DNA from 4 places in the Idiomarina loihiensis L2TR genome. Region 1 is predicted to be linked to each of the others. Evidence: predicted binding sites of a transcription regulator. Region 1 holds the regulator's gene; each other region holds the start of a gene.

Region 1 (3,234 bases):
AGCTACAAAAGCCGACAAGTCGTTAAAGACGTTAGCCTGGAAGTAAGTCAGGGGCAGGTTATTGGTTTACTGGGCCCCAACGGGGCAGGTAAAACCACAACCTTCTATATGATAGTCGGTTTGGTTAATAGCGATAAAGGTCAAATTCTGCTGGATGACAATGACCTTACATTACTGCCAATGCATGAACGGGCACGCCGGGGTATTGGGTATTTGCCGCAAGAGGCTTCCATTTTTCGCAAATTGACCGTGCGCGATAATCTGATGGCTATTCTGGAAACTCGTAAAGAACTTTCAACCAATGAGCGTGAAGAACAGCTTGATGCTTTGCTCGAAGAGTTTCATATAGGCCACATAGCGAATAGCCAGGGCATGAGTCTTTCAGGCGGTGAGCGCCGTCGGGTTGAAATTGCCCGCGCCTTGGCAGCGGAGCCTACGTTTATTTTGCTGGACGAGCCTTTTGCCGGAGTTGACCCTATTTCGGTTATTGATATTAAAAAGATTGTTGAACATTTAAAGCAACGTGGTATTGGTGTACTTATTACCGACCACAATGTGCGCGAGACATTGTCTGTTTGTGAACACGCTTACATTGTCAGTCATGGTGAGCTTATTGCCAGTGGGGATGCAGAAAGTATATTATCGAATCAACAGGTTAGAGACGTTTACCTCGGTGAGCAGTTCACCCTATAACGTGATACCGGGACAGTCATTATGAAGCAAAGTCTGCAGCTAAAAATTGGTCAGCACCTGACCATGACGCCACAACTCCAACAGGCCATCCGCCTGCTGCAGCTTTCCTCGCTCGATCTTCAGTCAGAAATTCAGGATGCATTAGACAGCAACCCGCTGCTGGAGGTTGAAGGCGAAACGAGTAACGACGCGGATCAACCCGAAACTCGCAATATTGAAGAAAGAGACGACAGTCAGCGGGAAACATCCGACGTTATAAAAACTCAGGAAATGCCTGACGAGCTGCCGGTCGACAGCAGTTGGGACGACACCTACTCCAGTCATACCCCGGCCAACGGTGCGGCTTCTTCGGGTAAATCCTTCGACGGCGACTTTGAAGTCTATCAGGGCTCTACCAGCGAGTCTTTGCAGGATCACCTGCTTTGGCAAATGCAACTTTCTCATTTTTCGGAAGAAGACACCGCCATAGCTGAAGCCATTATTGAAGCCATAGACGACAATGGCTATCTAATGGTTGATGTTAATGAAATTATCGAAGCTGTGCGCCTACCCGAAGTGGAAGTAGAAGAAGTCTGCATGGTGCTTAAGCGTATTCAGCATTTCGACCCAATTGGTGTCGGCGCACGCAGCGTCAGTGAATGCCTTGCCATTCAATTACGTCAACTAAGCGACGACACTGAATACAAGCAGGTTGCTCTATGCTTAGTGACTGAACATATGGACTTACTTGGCAGTCGCGATTTTCGCACCATTCAGCGTAAACTGAAGCTATCGGAAGACGATTTACGTCAGACTATGCGGTTAATTCAACAGTTGCACCCGCACCCGGGCGAGCAAGTTGCGCAGCAACCCGTTGAATATGTTATTCCCGATGTGGCCGTTACTAAAAAAAATGGTCGTTGGATGGTCGAATTAAACCCGGACAGCGTACCTAAACTAAAAGTGAACGAAGAATACGCGGCCTTGAGTAAAGCAACAAAGTCAGTAGCCGACAGCCAGTACATAAAAAACCATACGCAAGAAGCGCGCTGGTTCATAAAAAGCCTGGAGAGCAGAAACGATACGCTGCTGAAAGTGGCCAATTGCATAGTACAGCGCCAGCAGGGCTTTTTTGAGCATGGTGAAGAAGCTATGAAGCCAATGGTTCTGAACGATGTTGCTGAAGCCGTGGATATGCATGAAAGCACAATTTCACGCGTAACGACACAAAAATACTTACACTGCCCAAGTGGCGTATTTGAGTTGAAATATTTTTTCTCAAGTCATGTCAGTACAGAGGGCGGTGGCGAGTGTTCAAGCACGGCAATACGTGCTTTAATTAAGAAGATGGTCGCTGCTGAAAATCGCAGTAAACCGTTAAGTGACAGTAAGATTGCTGAACTGATAGCCGAACAAGGTATCCAAGTAGCAAGAAGGACAATTGCGAAGTATCGGGAATCGTTAAACATTCCATCATCGAGCCAACGCAAAAGTCTTTTGTAACTTTGTTAACTGCAGAAGGAAGACGTTATGCAAATTAATTTGACCGGTCATCACATCGATATTACCGAAGCTCTGCGTGACTACGTGGACACAAAATTTGCCAAGCTGGAAAGACATTTTGACCATATAACTAATGTTCACGTCATCCTAAATGTTGAAAAAACGATTCAAAAAGCGGAAGCTACGCTGCACGTGAATGGCGGTGAGCTTTTCGCCGACGCAAAACACGAAGATATGTACGCGGCCATCGACGGTTTAATTAATAAACTGGACCGTCAGGTGATTAAACACAAAGAGAAAATGAAACAACATTAATCCATGCAACTGAGTGAATTGTTAAGCCCCGACTGCACCAAGTGTGCAGTCGAGGGCGCAAGTAAAAAGCGACTACTTGAAACCATTAGTCAAATCGTAGCCCCTAAGCTGTCTGGCATTACCCGTCATGACATTTTTGAGAGCCTGTTAAACCGTGAGCGTTTAGGCAGTACGGGAATTGGCTTAGGTATCGCAATTCCTCATGGCCGCTTACCTAATGCGAATCATCCGGTAGCGGTATTACTGACCTTAGACGAACCTATCGAATTCGATTCTATTGACAACCAACCTGTCGATATTATCTTCGCGCTTCTGGTGCCGGAGTCAGAGCACGAGAACCATCTACAAACATTGGCCACAGTGGCCAGAAGAATGAACGACAAAGACTGTACTCGCGCACTGCGCCACGCAGATTCTGATAAGGCGTTATATCAATTATTTGTGGGCGAAGGTGAACAGTCGCCATGCAACTGATCATTGTTAGTGGTCGCTCCGGCTCAGGTAAGACAATTGCCTTGCGCGTACTGGAGGACTTAGGCTTTTATTGTGTTGATAATTTACCAATAAGCCTGCTGCCAACTCTGGTGCATGCAGTCATAGAGCAGTATCAAAAAATAGCCATTAGCATTGATGTTCGCAACCTACCGGAGCACTCCGAAGAGCTGCTGGACTCTCTGAGCTTTTTGCCAAAAGGCGTTGAACCGGAAATTCTGTTTATTGACTCTGACGACAACACCTTACTAA
Region 2 (3,234 bases), 480 kb from region 1:
GTTTTTGCTGGAGAGAGAAGGCGTAACAGCTGACAGTGTTAAGTATGTTAAACGCCAACAGCAGCGTATTAATGACATACTGCAACTGATGGAAGATAAAGAGCATGCGGTGGCTTATGAAGGGCCTCATCCCTTTAGTGACGGAGAGCTACGTTTAGGTTGTTTCCTTAGCTGGGGGCTTTTCCGTGAGCGTTTTAACTTAGATAAGTATCCGCGACTTCAGGCCTTTGTCGATAAGTTAAACGACTACCCTTATTTCGCGGATACTGATCCGAACCGTTCTTAAATATCTTTAATGGCGCGGCTGCGTTCGGGGATTTCCTCGTTCAGCAGTCGGTCATTTTGTGAATAGTTCACGGGTACATCAATAAGGTGTACGCCGGGTTTGTTCAGGCAGTCTTTTAACAGCGGTATCAAGTTTTCGGTTTTATCTAAACGGTAACCGTTAGCGCCGTAAGACTCTGCATATTTCACAAAATCCGGGTTATTGAAATCTAAGCCGTAGTCGCTCAGTTTCATATGCTGCTGTTTCCACTTGATCATGCCATAGCCGCTGTCATTTAAGATAACGACAACGATATCCAGCCCCATGCGCACAGCAGTTTCAAGCTCCTGAGAGTTCATCATAAAACCGCCGTCACCGCATATTGCCATGACTTTCTTTTCCGGATTAACCAGCTTCGCGGCCATGGCCGATGGTAAGCCTGCACCCATTGAGGCAAGGGCATTATCCAGTAGTACCGTATTTGGCTGACGAGCCGGGTAATTACGTGCAAACCAAATTTTGTAGATGCCGTTATCCAGTGCAATGACACCGTCATCTGGCATAGCTTCACGCACATCTTCTACCAGACGCTGGGGTAACACCGGAAAGCTGCCGTCATGAGCGCCTTCATCGGTATGGTCGCGCATGTGATCGCGAACTTTCAGCATAAAGTTGAAATCCCAGTGACTTTGCGGCTCAATCCCTTCTTTTAACTGCCAGATACTGTTACCAATATCGCCGATCATGCTGGCATGAGGAAAGTAAACCGAATCAACCTGGGCACCCTGAAAGTTAATGTGCACCACTTTACGGTTGTCGTTGTCGCCGGTTTTCATCATAAAGGGCGGCTTTTCCACCACGTCGTGACCGACATTAAGAATCAGGTCAGATTTTTCGATGGCGCGGTGCGGGTAATCGCCGTCGGAAACCGCCGCATTACCAAGCCAGCGTGGGTGGTCTTCGTTAATAACACCCTTACCCATTTGCGTGGTAATAAAAGGAATACCGGTTTTATCGACAAATGCGCGCAGCATTTTTGCTGTAATTTTCCGATTGGCCGCAGCCCCTATCAACAGTACCGGGTGTTTTGCTTCGCGCAGTAGTTCCAGCACGTGGCGGACCGATTTATGCTCGGTAATGGGGCGGCGCGAATGACTGGCTTCTATCGGAAGGCTGCTGACCTCTTCGCGACTGATATCATCTGAGAGCTCCAGGTGAGAAGCGCCGGGGCGTTCATCTTCAGCGCGACGAAAAGCCTCACGGATGTGCGCCGGAATACTGCTGGCGCTAATAATCGCCTGAGTGTATTTGGTAATGGGAGTCATCATGTCGACCACATCAATGATCTGGAATTGACCCTGATGACGTTCCTTTATGGGTTTTTGTCCAGTAATGACAACCATAGGCATAGCGCCGAGTTGCGCGTAGGCCACCGGTGTAACCAAGTTGGTTGCCCCCGGGCCTAAGGTGGAAAGGCACACCCCGGGTTTGCCGGTCAGGCGACCATAAGTGGCGGCCATGAAACCTGCGCCCTGTTCGTGGCGGGTTAAAATTAGCTCAATGCTGGATTTTGAGAGCGACTCAAGTAAGTCCAGGTTTTCTTCGCCGGGAATGCCGAAAATGTACTTCACACCCTCGTTTTCAAGTGCTTTTACGAATAAATCGGATGCTTTCACTTCGCTTTCTCCTTGCGTTAAAGAATATTCTTCTAGTTAGGCCTACGTAAAGCATAGGAGAGATGATCAAAAAAGGCAGCCAAAAGGCTGCCTTCTTAACCTACAATCGAGTAAATCGATTAAGAGTTTTCGTCACCCGTCAGCTCTTCTAAGCGGCCACGAAGCTCTTCGTCGTTTTGCGCTTGCTGAATAATCATGTTGTATTCTTGTGGAGTTAGACCTGCGTCTTCAACTGCTGCAATCATTTCTTCCTGTGCAGACTGTTGAATTTCACGAGCTTCTTCCTGATTTTCAGCTTCCTGGAACTGGTCACGGTATTTTTCAGTAACGCCCTGAACATCTTCCATAGCGGTTACAAACTTAACCAGCATGCCTTCAGAAATTTCCTGAGTTTGCTGCTGTTGCTGCGCCATTGGATCTTGAGCTTGTTGCTCTTGAGCCATTGCTGCTGTGCTACCCAGTGCGAATACTGTTGCTAATGCGATAATTGTCTTTTGCATGATAATCTCCTAGATGAATTTATCAGTTTTACTTACGCTCTAACTAAAGCGAAGACTGTGCCAACTTTTCAATTAACTGATTTTTATAGCTTTTTGTTCTTGCGAAGTTTGCGCCGAGAAAACCAACTAAAAAATGTGTATCCTTAGTACACAGTTAAAGGAGGTCGTGTGACAAAAAGATACAGTTGGCCACTATCCAGTCTGCAAAGGCGGCTTCTGGTTTATGTCGTTATGCCTATGTTGTTAATTTCCGGCGTGGCAATAAGCGTGGGGTTACAGGTTGCCTCTGATGAGGCCAATGAACGGCTAAAAAGTGACTTAGAGCTTCTCGGCCGAGCCATTAGCTTGCCTATAAGTGACGCCTTGTTGAATAACGATTTGTCCACAGTACAGGCTAACCTGGATTCGGTGTTTAATATTGGTCGGGTTTATGGTGCGTCGGTTTATAATGTGTATGGCCAGCAGGTAGCGGAAGCGGGCATTACTGAAACCGACTTAAGCAATAGTCAGCTAGCACTGCAAACCGTTCAGACCGGAATAAAGCAAGACGATTACCGACGGGTTGAGGGACGTGATGTCTTCTCTCAATTCCTGCCTATTGTTGATCGCGGTGGTCGCATTATTGGTTTATTACAGATAAACCGGCGGGCCAGCGATTTTGATGAGTCCTTTGAAACGTTAAGCCAATACGCCTGGCTCAGTTGGGGGGCGTTTGGTTTAATTACTATTGCGGTGCTGGTGTTTGGTCATTACCGCGGTGTTGGACGGCATGTGGTGGCACTTAAGGATGCCA
Region 3 (3,234 bases), 820 kb from region 1:
AACTCGGCGGTAAGCGTATAACCGTCCATAACCGGCATTTCTACATCGGAGACCAAAACGGGCACATGAGGATGCACTAAGCCCCCCACTTCCTTGGCTTTATCTTTTAAGTAATCTAACGCTTCTTTACCGTTCTTTTTAACTTCGAGCGTAATACCCAAAGACTGCAATGCACGTTTTATCTGGTTACGGGCAACCGAAGAGTCATCCGTAATCAAAATGGTTAAATCTTCTTTTGCAACATTGATAGGTGCATTCGCAACTTCTTCGCTGACATCCATATTAGCCGGCATAATATCAGCTAAAATGCGTTCCACATCAATAATTTCAATTAATTCATCTTCCACTTTGGTCACCGCGGTAAGATACGCATCTCTTCCGGTACCTTTGGGCGGCGGCATCACATCTTCCCAGTTGATGTTAATGATGCGATCAACCCCTTCAACCAAAAAGCCCTGAATGGTTCGGTTGTACTCAGCAATAATGACGAAACGATTCTGAATATCGGTTAGCGCCCGACCACCGGTCGCCATACTCAAGTCAATAATAGATATAGCCTGACCACGGATGTGCGCAATGCCACGAACCAGAGGGTTACGATTAGGCATTGCGGTAAGTTTAGGGCATGGCAATACTTCGCGTACTTTAAATACGTTAATGCCGAAGCGTTGTTTCCCATTTAGGTGAAACATTAATAGTTCCAGCCGGTTTTGACCGACCATTTGTGTGCGTTGATTCACTGAATCGAGAATGCTAGCCATTGTTCACTCCTGTTATGTGGCAGGCTACTTCTACTTCGGCACGGTATTTGCTTACATCTACATTAACCATACTGAAACCATCGAACTGCCGATCTTTTGACGTTATACCGTTTTTTTCGGCACTCGAACAGATAACCTTAACGGATAACATCAGGAATTTTTATGATAGTACGTAAATCGCTGCTGATCAGTTCGATTTTTTTTATAACTTGTGGCATTAATTCCGTTAACGCAAAAACGAGCGGTTCAGATGAAAGTCTGCGCTTTAATTACAAAGCGTTACAGGAACTGGCTCACAATTATGTGGAACAACGGGTTTCAGCGCCGGATAATGGTCGTGTGGAAGTCGTTGCCAATAACCTCGACCCGCGCATGGCTCCCAAAATTTGTTCGCAGCCACCAAAAGTAGGCCTGGCAACTAACGCCAACCTCGACAGCTACACTACCATTGAAATTGAATGTGTAGGCAAAACTAACTGGCGCACCTATGTGCCTGTTCGAATTTATCGCTACAAAAATGTTGTTACCGCAGCCTCACCTATGGCTCCGGGTCAAATGATAAGCGAGAGTGATTTAGTGTTTTCCGAAGTTGACCTTAACCGGGTTCGCTCAAATGTGTTTACTGACATGACGGCTTTAGTTGGAGCCCGCATTAAAAAGCGCATTGCTGCAGGTCAGGCAATAAGTGCCAGCGATACATGTCTTGTATGTGAGGGGCAAAGCGTTACAATAGTTGCACAAGATAAAACGTTGCGAATTACTGCCGCCGGAAGAGCCCTGGCTGATGGTCTCAAAGGTGAATCGGTTGTTGTTGAGAACGCACGGTCGAACAAATCAATACAAGCGGTTGTCACAGGACTAAACGAAGTGACTGTTAATTTATAAAATGCTTAATCAGAACCTGACGTGAGCGTCAGGCTACGTACTAAAATTTTTATTAAAGTATTTTTAAGTGTGGTCGATAAGTAACCGAGACATATTATCTAGCGAGGCTAAAAACCATGTCAATTAACATTAACAATGCCGGGCTGAAAAATGCCAACATTGATAGCAAATCCAGCAACCGTCAAGTACAGAGCGATGCTCCGGCTAAGCCTGCTGCGGTTTCGCAAAAAGGTGGTGAGGCCGTTTCGTTAACCAGCGAAGCGCAACAACTGAGTGGCTTACAGGAAAAAGCAATGAACAGCAGCGGCATTGACCAGGCCAAAGTTGATAAAATTAAAGCCGACATTGAAAGCGGCTCGTACAAAATTAACGTTGAACAACTGGCCAATAAACTGGCTCAGTTTGAGTCTGACCTGTTCAGTAACGGCAGCAACGAATAATGACCGTGTTGGCGCCTGTTAACGATATATTACAGGATATGGCAGACTCGCTGGAAAACCTTGCGTTGTTACAACAACGTGAGCTTAATGCCATTGTCGAGCGCCAACACGCTGATGTTAATGCTATTGCCGACGCCAAAGAAAAAACGCTTATCCATATTAGCGAACTCGACCAGCAATTGGCTCAACACCCTGACAACGAACAGTTAAAAGACGACGCGGACTTAGCTGAAGCGGTTGCTGCTATTAAGGCCACCCTCTCTGACGTTCAGCATCAAAGTCAGGTTAATGAACGCGTGGTGCAGTCAACGCTAAACAGTATTGAGCAGTTAAAACAGTCCATTTTACAGTCCGCACGAAAAGATACCCTTACCTACAATAGTAAAGGTAAAATCCGTTAAAGATTTTGCCAGTCCAGCCGTTATAACCATAAGTACTTTGTTCAATCAGAGGTCGTTATGGCTAAGCATTTACTCTCTTTAGCTCTACTTGCATCTGCGCTGTTATTAAGCGGCTGTAGTGCTTACAACAAAATTGTGTACGATCAAAAGCACGTTGAATGGGAAACCCAAACCCCAAGTGAATTTCCAGTGCTGAATGCGGTTGGCTACGCCCCTATTGAAACTCAGCAAGGCGAAAATGCACAGCTAAAAGACTTAAACGCCATGCGCGCCTCTAAGTTAGCCGCTTACCGCGAGCTTGCTGAACAAGTCTATGGCCAACGCATCGCCGGTAGTAGCTCGGTGGAAGACTGGGCCTTAAACCGCGACAGTTTTCAGGCCTCTGTAGACGGAGTGATTCGTGGTGCAGAAGTGGTTAAGACCTATACTGTTGGAGACTACTACGCGACTGAGTTGCGTCTTGATTTCGAAAAGGTTCACCGCCTGTATCAAAGCACCAACCGTCAGCAGAAAGTGAAACGCGTTGTCTATTATTAAGCGCCACTTTTATTGAGTTAAACATGGCAGGGTTTTTGCAGTTAATTCCGATAGTAAAGTAACGACTAAAAACTGACACTTGGGATGCATTAACACCATGAACTGGAAAACCCTGCTACTTATCATCTCTGTTTTCTTTATTGCTATGCCAAGCGAAGCGCGTTGGGTGGAAGCTCAGGGCACTGCCCGCATTATTAATGGTGACACCAA
Region 4 (3,234 bases), 790 kb from region 1:
TTATCGAGCAATTGCAGAACAACCGCATCACCCATGTCCTGGCTGTTATTTTCACGAGTAATGATAATGGCTGTCGCAACTGACAGTAACAATGAGGGAATTTGAGCTACCAAGCCATCACCAATGGTTAACAGCGTATAAACTTCCACTGCCTCATTAAAGGTCAGCCCGTACTGGATCATACCAATCAGCAATCCGCCGATAATGTTGATAAAAAGAATTAAAATACCAGCTATGGCATCCCCTTTTACGAACTTACTGGCACCATCCATGGAGCCGTAGAAATCAGCCTCACGGGTTACATCGCTGCGTCGTGCTTTAGCTTCTTCCTGGTTGATTAGGCCCGCGTTAAGGTCAGCGTCAATGGCCATTTGTTTACCAGGCATAGCGTCAAGGGTGAAGCGAGCGGTTACTTCTGAAATACGGCCGGCGCCTTTAGTAATAACCACAAAGTTAATAATAACCAGAATGGCGAACACCACCAGACCGACAGTGTAGTTACCACCTATGACCACGCTACCAAAGGCTTCAATAACAGAGCCTGCAGCACCGGGCCCGTTATGCCCTTCTAATAAAACAATACGCGTAGAGGCAACGTTAAGGCTTAAGCGTAGTACCGTAGCAATAAGCAAAACCGTAGGAAAAGCGGCGAAATCCAGCGGACGTTGGGTATAAACAGCCACCAGCATAACTACCAGTGACAAAGTAATTGAAAATGAAAAGAGAACATCCAGCACCACAGCCGGAATTGGCAAAACAATCATCGCCAGAATGGCCATAATGGCCAACGGCGTTCCAAAACCTTTGATCAGATGCGCATTGTTCTGCGTGAAATTTCTAAAATTTACTAACTTTTCGGCACCGCCCGCCATACGTCTTCCTGTTGCGTCAAAAAGTTGAACCTGCGGTGTTTTATTCAAGAATCGAGCCAGCTTTAGTTTTATTCGGAGGTTATCTTACATTCGTTTCAGTTGGGGCTTACAGACAAAGCTTAAGCAGCTTCTATACTCGTTGCTCTTTTTCAAAATAATGTGTTTTTATGCGCGGTTACTCTCTTATGGAATTGGTCGTAGCATTGGCTGTTAGTGCGGTGCTTGGTGCTTCTGCCCTGCCAATATTTACTCAGCAGACAGAATCTTTGTTGCTTCAAAAAGAGGCTGGGCGCTGGCTGTCTTACTTGCAGCTTGTAAAAGCCAGGTCCATAGCGAATAAGGAATCTATTGAAATCGACTTAGTCACATTCAGCAATGGCTCAGAAGCCTCAGATATTCAAACCAAATACACCTACAGCCCTTCCGCGTCGCTTACTTTTTATGGAGAGTCAGCTGCCGCGACACCAGGGCACATCAGACTAATAGGCAAAAGCAAACAGGTGAAAATCATCATCAGCAGTATTGGTCGTATTCGATTGTGCTTAAGTGAGGGTAATTCACTTCCGGGAATCCCCTCATGTTAATAGTGTCTGAGCGCGGCAGCAGTTTAGTGGAAGTTCTTATAGCATCGGCTATTGGTGCGATAGTTGTCATGGCGGCGCAGCAGCAAATGCAATGGCAAACAGGAGTGCAACACCACAAGTTATTGAGGGTAAATTTACTATTAAGTGCTCAGTCAGTCGCAAATCAGTTTTTTGAAACTTTAAAAAATACCGTCGCAACGCAAATTTCGAACCCTCAGGGCAATTGCTATTTGTTTCCTCAGCAAAACGGTGGCTCGGTTGGCTTCCGAGTCAGGAATGAACAGCTACAGCATAACTCAATGACTCTCGATTGCGCCGGATATGGCTGGCAATCCCTAACCGATAAGTCTCAATTTAAAGTCACTCATTTTGCTGCTGATTCATACTCTCCGGGATCCGGTAGTGGGTTATCAAAGCTTGTTGTAACGTTTACCGTTACCAACAATGCACAGACACATGTTTTCAAACGAACAATCACTCCTCAGGTTAACTAACTGGAGCTTACTATGAACGCGAAAGGATTCGCTCTAATACTCACCTTAGTAACACTCATAAGCTTGAGTTCAGTCAGCTTAGCTGCGCTGCTTTTTTACGCGCAAATGACAGAAGCCCGGCAACATCATCAATGGCAACAGCTTTCTCAGCAACTTCAGCAAGACTTAGAAGCACAGCGCACAGCTTATGAATTGGCACAAGAATAAAGGCTTTTCTCTGCTTGAAGTTTTGGCGGGAGCTGCCCTGGTGGCGCTCTGGTCTGTGAGCAGTCTGCAGGTTTTACAAGTTGGATTATCGGCGATTGACCGTGCCCACACAAAAGCAAAGGCTGTGGAGGTTTTGATGACTTATTTAAGTGAGGCTCAACAAACCTGGCACAGAGGAAATAATCCTGAACTATCCGGGACATCAGGAGAATTTGATTTAAAAGCAGAGCTGATCTCTATCGATCAGTTCAACGCGACCACCGAGGTAACCGTTTCCTGGGGTAGAGATAACGAACTGACCCAGACATTCTGGCTTTCCCGGTAACCAGTTTAGCCCACCGGGTGCGGTCTTAGCTCCGGAGGAATTGAAAAGGTGATATTTTCCTCGCGACCGCTCAGTTCTACTGCGGTTTTACCACCCCATTCCTGTAGCTTAGCAATGACTTCTTTGACCAACACTTCGGGGGCAGAAGCGCCAGCGGTTACAGCGACCTTCTCGTGACCTTCTAACCAGGCTTTATCAATACAACTGGCGTCATCAATTAGGTATGCCGGGGTTCCCATTTTCTCGGAAAGCTCGCGTAAGCGATTTGAGTTTGAGCTGTTACGCGCGCCGACTACCAACATGACATCGGCGTCGCTGGCTAATTCACGTACCGCATCCTGGCGGTTTTGAGTGGCATAGCAAATATCGTCTTTACGAGGACCGTTAATGTCAGGGAATTTTTGGCGCAAAGCATCAATTACATCGGCTGTATCATCAACAGATAAAGTGGTTTGACTCATGTAATGCAGGTTACCCGGGTCCTTCACTTCGAGCTTGGCGACATCCTCCGGCGACTCCACAAGGTAAATACCGCCCTCATCGTTGTTATACTGCCCCATAGTCCCTTCAACTTCAGGGTGCCCTGCGTGCCCAATTAAAATACATTCATGCCCTTTACGGCTGGCACGGGTAACTTCCATATGAACTTTGGTCACCAGCGGACAGGTCGCATCAAATACCCGCAGACCACGATCTTTGGCTTCCTGACGAACCGCCTGAGAAACGCCATGGGCGCTAAAAATAACAATTTG

The links. Region 1 encodes sigma-54, which starts transcription at its own class of promoters, with help from an activator protein. Its sites were predicted from a motif close to GTTGGCACGNNNNTNGNNT; they were not measured.
Region 2: a site for sigma-54 is predicted at 2,488-2,506, ahead of IL_RS13255 (DUF4168 domain-containing protein). Genes of this name have one in related genera too.
Region 3: a site for sigma-54 is predicted at 796-814, ahead of flgA (flagellar basal body P-ring formation chaperone FlgA). Genes of this name have one in related genera too.
Region 4: a site for sigma-54 is predicted at 915-933, ahead of flhA (flagellar biosynthesis protein FlhA). Genes of this name have one in related genera too.

What each region holds. Positions count from the first base shown of each region.
Region 1 covers NC_006512.1:413,827-417,060, reverse strand. The annotation lists gene lptB (LPS export ABC transporter ATP-binding protein) at 1-693, shown strand, start outside; gene IL_RS02020 (RNA polymerase factor sigma-54) at 715-2,175, shown strand; gene hpf (ribosome hibernation promoting factor) at 2,203-2,490, shown strand; gene ptsN (PTS IIA-like nitrogen regulatory protein PtsN) at 2,494-2,964, shown strand; gene rapZ (RNase adapter RapZ) at 2,955-3,234, shown strand, end outside.
Region 2 covers NC_006512.1:2,777,134-2,780,367, reverse strand. The annotation lists gene IL_RS13265 (glutathione S-transferase family protein) at 1-286, shown strand, start outside; gene IL_RS13260 (acetolactate synthase large subunit) at 283-1,941, opposite strand; gene IL_RS13255 (DUF4168 domain-containing protein) at 2,061-2,441, opposite strand; gene IL_RS13250 (sensor histidine kinase) at 2,610-3,234, shown strand, end outside.
Region 3 covers NC_006512.1:1,229,153-1,232,386, forward strand. The annotation lists gene IL_RS05885 (chemotaxis protein CheV) at 1-761, opposite strand, end outside; gene flgA (flagellar basal body P-ring formation chaperone FlgA) at 924-1,646, shown strand; gene flgM (flagellar biosynthesis anti-sigma factor FlgM) at 1,763-2,086, shown strand; gene flgN (flagellar export chaperone FlgN) at 2,086-2,487, shown strand; gene IL_RS05905 (LPP20 family lipoprotein) at 2,545-3,024, shown strand; gene IL_RS05910 (flagellar assembly protein FlgT) at 3,122-3,234, shown strand, end outside.
Region 4 covers NC_006512.1:1,202,322-1,205,555, forward strand. The annotation lists gene flhA (flagellar biosynthesis protein FlhA) at 1-872, opposite strand, end outside; gene IL_RS05745 (pilus assembly FimT family protein) at 1,040-1,456, shown strand; gene IL_RS05750 (prepilin-type N-terminal cleavage/methylation domain-containing protein) at 1,450-1,950, shown strand; gene IL_RS05755 (hypothetical protein) at 1,963-2,157, shown strand; gene IL_RS05760 (type II secretion pathway-like protein) at 2,138-2,482, shown strand; gene ispH (4-hydroxy-3-methylbut-2-enyl diphosphate reductase) at 2,488-3,234, opposite strand, start outside.